One region of the Nitrincola sp. genome, then DNA from elsewhere that is predicted to be linked to it. Evidence: predicted binding sites of a transcription regulator. Region 1 holds the regulator's gene; the other holds the start of a gene.

Evidence for each region. The regulator FNR, encoded in region 1, switches genes on or off when oxygen is low (the NO sensors DNR and NnrR bind a similar motif). The targets are predictions, from matches to a motif close to TTGATNTANATCAA.
Region 2: ACN0R1_RS11415 (DUF523 domain-containing protein) is a predicted target of FNR. The motif match lies at 1,780-1,793, and genes of this name have one in related genera.

The regions. Positions count from the first base shown of each region.
Region 1 covers NZ_JBLXDN010000003.1:66,485-70,648, forward strand. Annotated here, with positions in the region: gene queE (7-carboxy-7-deazaguanine synthase) at 1-392, opposite strand, end outside; gene ACN0R1_RS03780 (recombination-associated protein RdgC) at 444-1,358, opposite strand; gene ACN0R1_RS03785 (adenine phosphoribosyltransferase) at 1,364-1,912, opposite strand; gene fnr (fumarate/nitrate reduction transcriptional regulator Fnr) at 1,956-2,723, opposite strand; gene hemN (oxygen-independent coproporphyrinogen III oxidase) at 2,833-4,164, opposite strand, start outside.
Region 2 covers NZ_JBLXDN010000013.1:72,271-76,434, reverse strand. Annotated here, with positions in the region: gene ACN0R1_RS11425 (esterase/lipase family protein) at 1-347, opposite strand, end outside; gene ACN0R1_RS11420 (RidA family protein) at 626-1,027, opposite strand; gene ACN0R1_RS11415 (DUF523 domain-containing protein) at 1,096-1,572, opposite strand; gene ACN0R1_RS11410 (hypothetical protein) at 2,242-2,451, opposite strand; gene ACN0R1_RS11405 (IS30 family transposase) at 2,551-3,519, opposite strand; gene ACN0R1_RS11400 (DUF2207 domain-containing protein) at 3,660-4,164, shown strand, end outside.

The sequences.
Region 1 (4,164 bases):
CAGATCCAGTCGATGCCATCAGGCAGGGGTTTGGTGCCATTGGTTTCTACGGCAATGATGAATCCTTCCCGGTGCAAGGCATCCACCAGTGCTTGATCCAGCTGTAGCGCAGGCTCACCACCAGTGCAAACCAGATAAGGGGGTTCGGTGGTGGTGAGTGGCCAAAAGCGTTTCAGGTGGGTTACCAGAGCCTCTGGCGTAGCAAACTTACCGCCGTTCTGTCCATCTGTGCCGACAAAGTCAGTATCACAAAAGTTACACACGGCTGAGGCACGATCTTGTTCACGTCCAGACCAGAGGTTGCAGCCGGTAAAACGACAGAAAATAGCTGGGCGGCCCGCGTGGGCACCTTCTCCCTGCAGGGTGTAAAAACTTTCTTTTACGCTGTACATGACTGCACTCTGCTATTTTTTGTCGAGTTAGTGATCAGGTTTCCCGGTAGATTAATCGCTGACCGGTTCGCCACCGAAGCTGCTGGCCAGCGCCGGAAGCAAACGGCTTATTTCCAGCCCCATGCGGGTAACAGCGGCATCAAAGTCGGCCACTTCATCTTCTGGACGATCGTGTTCCAGTTGTTCATTATACTGGTCCGTCAGTTTGAGGCGGTGCAGGGTCAGGTCGGCATGCAGCACAAAGCTCAGTTGCTCTTCCCAGGTGACTGCAAGGCGGGTGACCTGCATGTCAGTATCCAGGTGGGCACGTATTTCGTCACTGAATAGAGGCTGCCCCTTGATACGAATGACGCCCCCTTCAGCTGAAGTATCGCGTAACTCACATTCATCATCCACTTCAAAGCCACTGCTGACCTGGTTGATATCTTGCAACCACTGTGTCATCACGCTGGCTGGAGCCTGGTTAACGTTAAGCGGTTTTACTTTCAGTGAACCGAGAGCTTCACGTAACGCATTCAGCAACAGCTCACCCCGATTGAAACTACCTGAGTCGATTAGCAGCCAGCCTTGCTCTGGCATCAGCAGGGCGCGGCAGCTCTGTCGTTTGGAGAAAGCGCGCGGGAGCAGCTCCAGCACTACTTCATCCTTAAGCTGGTCTTTCTCTTTTTTGTAGACTTTGCGCGCATCGGTCGCTTCGATACGACTGACCCGCTCTTGCACCTCATCACGAATCACGCTGGCTGGCAGTATGCGTTCTTCCCGTAACAGGGTGATCAGCATATAACCGCTACTGGTGAATACCAGTGAGTCAGCAAAAGGGCAGGGCGCCACCCAGCCACTGCGCTGTAACTCATGGCGTCCACAGGGGGTGAAAGGGTGTTCTGAAAGCGCTTTTTCGAGGGTTTCCGGTGACAGGGTTGAATCGGGTTCAAAACGGTAGCAGAGCAAATTTTTAAAGCTGTTCATGGTTGTTACAGGCCCTCATAAGCCAGCAGACTGAATACGGCGACATTGCTGTCCTGGATTTTCTGAGAGCCCATCAGATCGGGTAAATCAATCAGTGCGGCGACTTCATGTACCTTACCGCCGAGCTTGTTGATCAAGGATAACGCGGCCATGACTGTGCCACCCGTTGCAATCAGGTCATCAAACACCAGTACATTGGCCTCGGGTCCTGGTTGCAGTGCGTCTGTCTGCATTTCGATGGCCGCTGTGCCATATTCAAGATTGTATTCCTGTGACAAAGTATCACCGGGCAACTTACCTTTCTTGCGGATCAGAATCATCGGCAGGTTCAACTGATAGGCAACCACTGACCCAAGAATAAAGCCCCGGGCATCAATGCTGGCTATGTGGGTTATATCCGTGTTCATGTACCGCTGGATAAACGCATCACACACCATGCGCATGGCTTTGGGATCTTTAAACACTGGCGTCACATCACGAAAAACAACACCGGGTTCAGGCCAGTCAGGGATCGAGCGGATCACCGACTTGATATAAAATTCGTCGTAGGACATTTATGTCTCCGAAGGCAAGTGATTCAACTGATAAATGTGCTGATTAGCGGCTGCTTTTGCAGGCATTATCAGTCGTTTGTGCTTCGCCTGAGTGCTCATTGAGCTTCCCGTTATCCAGAATTTCGACTTCTTTGCCATCTACATGGATCAGTCCTAAAGTCTGGAAGCGGGTGAAAATACGGCTGATGGTTTCGACTGCCAGCCCAAGATAGTTGCCTATCTCGTTACGTGACATGGATAAGCGGAAAAAACTGGGTGAGTAGCCGCGTTCATGAAAACGCTGCGAAAGCTTGAGTAGAAAGCTGGCTACACGTTGTTCGGCATTTTTCTTCGACAGCAACATCATCATCTGTTGATCGTTGCAGATTTCTTTACTCATGGTGCGTAGTAACTGACGTCTAAGTTCAGGCATATGCCCTGACAGTTCATCCAGGCGTTCGAAGGGAATCTCGCACACGGTGGTGGTTTCCAGCACTTTCACTGAGACAGGATAGGTCGATGTGTCGTAAGCACTCAGGCCAACCAGTTCACCCGGAAAAAAGAAACCGGTGATCTGCTCTTCACCGTCATCAGTGATGCTGTAGCTTTTAACCGAACCGGCACGAATGGCATAGACACTGCCAAATGCATCACCCTGGCGGAAAAGATGATCACCCTTTTTCAAGGGTCGGCTTTTATCAATGATCGTATCAAGCCGTTCCATCTCGGTCATGTTGAGTGATACCGGAAGGCAAAGAGAACTCAAACTGCAGGTGCTGCAATGAACCTGATTCAGGCTGTGGAGCTTACCTGTCGATTTTTTATCTTCCATCTGCTTGCCTTCCCCGTGAACTCAAAATTATAGCTGCCATTATGTAACATTTCTGCTGCAGGGTGAAGGCTGCACCAGAATAGTTCAGCTTATTCTGCTAAAGCCGACGTTATATAATGCGTGAATAGCCTCGTGTTGGCTGCTGTTTCGGTATATATGCATCAAATGCCATACAGATACGGCGTATCAATAGTCGACCCGAAGGGGTGACGCTGATCTGGCGACCTTGACGCTGAATCAGACCATCGGCTTCAAACTGCTGAAGTTCTGCTAATTCTGCGGCAAAATATTGATCAAAATTCAGGCTGAAGCGCTGCTCGATTGTCGCAGGATTCAGTTCAAAGTGACAAATCAGTTGGTTGATTACCGCACCTCTGACAATGTCATCATCACTCAGACAGACACCACGTTTGATGGCATGCTGCTGTTGTGTCACCGCTTGTGTATAGGTGGCGAGGTCATGTTCATTCTGGTAATAAACCCGGCCGATCTGACTGATTGCAGAAACCCCCATGGCGACCAAGTCACATTCAGCATGTGTAGTGTAGCCCTGAAAGTTGCGATGTAATTGGCCCGCTGCTTGGGCCAGTGCCAGGGTATCATCGGGTTTTGCGAAGTGGTCCATGCCGATATAGACATAACCTGCATTCAGCAGCTTATCGATGGTGTTTTGCAGTATTGCCAGCTTGGTTTCCGGGCTGGGCAGTTCGTCAGGATTGATATGCTTCTGAGAGCGAAAGCGATCCGGGAGGTGGGCATAATTAAACACTGACAGTCGATCGGGGTTCATGCCGATCACTACATCCAGGGTGTCATCAAAACTTTGTTCTGACTGATGCGGTAGGCCGTAAATCAGATCCATATTAATGGATGAAAAACCCAGCTGACGCGACTTGTCGAGTACGGCCTGGGTTTGTTCCAATGGCTGGACGCGATTGACGGCACTCTGCACCTTAGGGTCCAGGTCCTGTACCCCTAAGCTAATTCGGTTGAAGCCTGTTTTGCGCAGTACTTCCAGTGTTTCCGGGCTGGCTTCACGTGGGTCGATTTCGATTGAATAGTCACCCTTGTCATCATTACGCAAATTGAATTGATTGCGTAAAGCAGACATCAGCTCATCCATCTGCTGATCACTGATAAACGTCGGTGTACCACCACCCCAGTGCAACTGATCCACGATCCGGTCATCACTGTACCATTGCGATAGCTGCTTCATTTCGCGGTAAACAGTATCCAGGTAGGGTTGAGCACGGTCACGGTTTCGGGTGATGACCTTGTTGCAGGCACAGTAATAACAAACATGGGCACAAAAGGGGATATGCACATACAGCGACAAAGGCGCAGCTTTATCGGCTGAGTTCTGTCCTTCGCTGATCAGAGCGGCTGGTGAAAGTGCTGGATCAAACTGCACTGCTGTCGGGTAGGAAGTATAGCGTGGGCC
Region 2 (4,164 bases), on a different contig from region 1:
ATCAGTTCACTCAGCCCTTTAGCCGCTTCTAAAATATCAGGACGATGACCATCCCCAGTTTCTGGTTGCTCATAGTAACGGTATATAATTACGCTTTGTTGTGGAATACGGCCATCATTTCTCTTACCCTCGAGATACTCATCTTTATAGCCGTACTCTTTCATTAATCGAATAAGTGGGGATTCAAATATATATGGCACAAACGACCGATCATGCGATTGCCTAATTCGAGTCGAGCCTAAATTAAACCCCATGTAAGGCGTATTTACAGTATCTTCGATATCTGCATCACGCATAGCGAAGCCACGCACATAGATTATTGGATGGCGTTTTGGGTGTAATGCCATGTTTCTATCCTCTCTGATTAAGAGCCTACAGAAAACCACTTTCAAAACACCAACTCTTTCTAACAGGCTCTGATTTAACTTCTATTGATACTTTGGTTTGTTAAAAGCTCAGACTGCTTTGGATCTGTTAATAATTACTGCTAATGACTACATCAAGTACATAAACTTATTATCTAAATAGATCTTATCCACGATAAACAATGGGCTCACATCGAAAATTTCTTCAAGCCTACTTACTATCTAATCATAGTCTAGGAGAGTCCACTAAAACGGGGGAACTACAACTTGGTATTGGTTACAGCAGTAAGATTCATTGTCACTAGAACCCCAGGTTTCGGAAGCTCATTTACGCCTATCACAGTGCGAGCTGGAAGGTGATCCCCCATCATCTCAACATAGGCACGATTCATTTCCTCAAAATCCTGCATGTTTTTAAGAAAAATGTTTACGTGAAGTATATGTTCCAAATCAGACCCAATGGATTCCAGCATTACTTGGAATGACTGAAGTATTTGCTTTGCTTGTGAGTATATATCCGTACCAGCTAGCTGGCCTGTTGCTGGATTGACACCGGCGGTTCCACCGATGCTTAAGAACGGGCCGACCTTAGCAATGTGATTGTAGGGACCGATTGGCGTCGGAGTATTGGGTGGAGTGGATGTTTCTACGATATGTGCCATGCTGTTTCCTTTTTCAATGGACGCCTAACGTCAAGCCAGACTCGAACTTGGGGCGCTAACGCCAGCCATCACGCGCTTGTCGCGTGGATGGCCTTGTCAGCATCCGCTATCTCATGTTGGCTAAACACCTGAATACCATGCCGACGCAGCAACGCGGCCGTAACCCCCATACCGGGATTCAGATTACCTGAAAAGCTACCGTCATAGATGAATGAACTGCCGCAAGAAGGACTAGACTCAGCCAGTACCGCTATTTCAATGTTAAGCCTTTTGCACAGTTCCAAAGCAATCGAGGCACCTGCGATGAAATCATCGGTAACAATGTTTCCGCCTTTTTCAACAACGTCGGCTTCACCATCTAACACACTGTTTCCGCTACCTTCAAAAATTTCCGCAGGCTTCCTGGGAATGCTCATTCCGGCCTCAACTTCTGGGCAAACTGAAACAACTCGGCCTTCAGATATCCACCTCTCTATAATCTGATCCTTCACTGAAAGGCTCCCACCATCGTATCGAACACGTTTCCCTAGAAGGCAGGCACTCATTAATACTTTTCTCAAATTACCAGGCCCCAGCATTGTGGTGCTAACGAGCCTGTCGGATTAGGCATTTTGAAATCAAAATCTCCAGCATCAACAGCTCCCTTCCTCATTCTGTTAATTGTGACCTGCTCAAATCAGATAAATACTGTCACTCATTCAAACAGACGATACTCATCAATTCAAGCTATCACAACCACCGTTTGGTGGATTATGATTTAGCTCATAACCTGACATCCATCTTGTTGATTGGCTCGGCGCAGGCACTGATGTTTTAGAGAGCAGTCTCGACAGTGTTGGTGATAGCCCTGGAAGCTTATAGTTTCTTGCTCTCCAATCACTCCCTTGAAGCGTTTCCACATGGGCTGGATGCTGGGCAGCGGCAGGTTTCCGTCAGCGGATCATAATCAAACTCAGCGGGTGTGAAGCGTTGTGCCACCTGGCCGCCCCGTTCTTTACGTCGTTGTGCCTTGGCTGTCTTGAAGGTTACGGACTCAACAAAGCGTAGATCGCGTTTACGGAACTGGTTATCCGCAATGTAGCCATTGAGATCAGCTTCATATTGGCATCACTGTGCCACCAGCCAAGGGCTGGTGGACTTATCCGACAGTCTCAACGCCGTGATTCACCGGCGCGTAGTGTCCGAGTGAAATTTCCTTGTTAGAAATTATTTTGCTATTTCTCTAGCTTTTTTGAGATATAAGAATAAGATATAAATATTATTATCAAGGCTATAATAGCAGATATTGCTCCGTATAAATTTGGAGAAGAAGTATCCTGAGCAAACTCATCTTTGACATAAAAAAATATCATCAAACAAAGTACAGCTGTTATGAAAAATATTATTGATTCAACCAATAGCACTGTTATTTTTTTAATGATCATTGATAATCCTCTCAATTAACTCATTAAATTCTGAGAGATTTTTATCATGTGTTGATATAGCTCTTAGAATTGGAGACATACTATCCCTGAATTCAACTATTAACTGCAACACCCGCTCATATTCTGTTGCAATTGCTCTTTAAATATTACGTCTGGTTGAATGAATCCCAGTATTTTCCTGGGACGCAGATTCAGCCTTACTTGAACCTTTGCAATCAGGGCTTGGGTTAAAGTCCGCAAATCCGTGCCCTTGGGTATGTATTGACGCAATAGACCATTTGCATTTTCGTTTGCGCCACGCTGATAAGACGCATAGGGATCTGCAAAGTAAACATCAGTATCCAGTTCACGAGCAATGCGTTCATGATCAGCGAATTCTAAGCCGTTGTCGGCGGTAATGCTGTGAACCAAAGCTTTAAAAGGCCGTAGCATGTCTATCGTCGCTTCAGCCACCGCATCGGCACGTTTACTAGTCACTTTCCTAACTAAGTAAAAGCGGCTTTTTCGCTCTAAAATAGTCACGATAGCCCCCGTTCCTTGCTTACCAATGACCGTGTCTATTTCCCAGTCACCATAGCGGCCTCGTTCATCAATAATTCCAGGCCTATCGTGTATGGAACGCCGACCAAGGATGCGACCTCGCTGCTTGTGAAGCCGCTTTTTATAACGTTTTAACCGATGTCTCAGGTGGGTGAACAAGCTGCCACCCTCATTAAAATCAGCCAGTACATAGTTATAGATCCACTCGTGACTGACGGTGTAACCAATCCTAGTGCAAATAGCCGATATCTGCTCAGGACTCCAGTCAAGTTCGAGCATGAACTCAACGGCATTCCTTGTGCTCTCACATATTCGCTTAGTTTTTGGCTTTAAACGGCGAATTAATGAGCGCTGTTGAGCTTTATCGGGGTCATATTGACCTGCTTCATCTGTGTTACGCAGCAACTCTCGATTGACGGTCGAAGGTGCAATGTTTAGTTTTCTTGCAATCTCTCGCTGTGAAAAATCCTGTGAGAGAAACGACGAAATCTGGTATCGTTGTCCCTCGGTCAGCTGCCGATAACTCATGTGTAGATCTCATTTTTTTTGGTCGAAAAATAAGGCTACCACATTTCGGTAGCTGGCCTCTCTCCGACCTGGCCCATCACATGAGTGTTGCGGTTATTATCTGAATTCAGGAACGTTTATTACTACTGCTGTTTTTTTCTTTGATAGCGGTATCTGCTGGAGCTGACGAGCGCATTCTCGATTTTCACAGCGATATGACTGTGCGTGAGGATGGCAGCATGAAGGTCATTGAAACGATCAAAGTGCGCTCTGAAGGAATGTCGATTAAGCGCGGCATCTATCGCACTATTCCGACCCGTTATAAGGGCACTTTTGGAAGTTACATTGAAACGCCTATACTTATTCTAAGAGTAGCCCGTGATGGGGAGAGGGAGCCTGTTCGTGTTGAAAAAAGAGGGCGGTATCTCGATTTATACATAGGCAACAGAAATCATCTGCTGAGACCTGGTGAGTATACCTATACGATCACCTACGTAATTTACCGACACCTTGGCTTCTTTGATGATTATGATGAACTCTATTGGAATGTGAGTGGTAATAAGTGGGAGTTGCCGATTGACCGCGTTAGCGCCAAGGTACACTTGCCTGAAGGTGCTGTGTCCGATGATTTTAGCGCTGAAGCTTACACTGGGCCTCTCGGTTCGA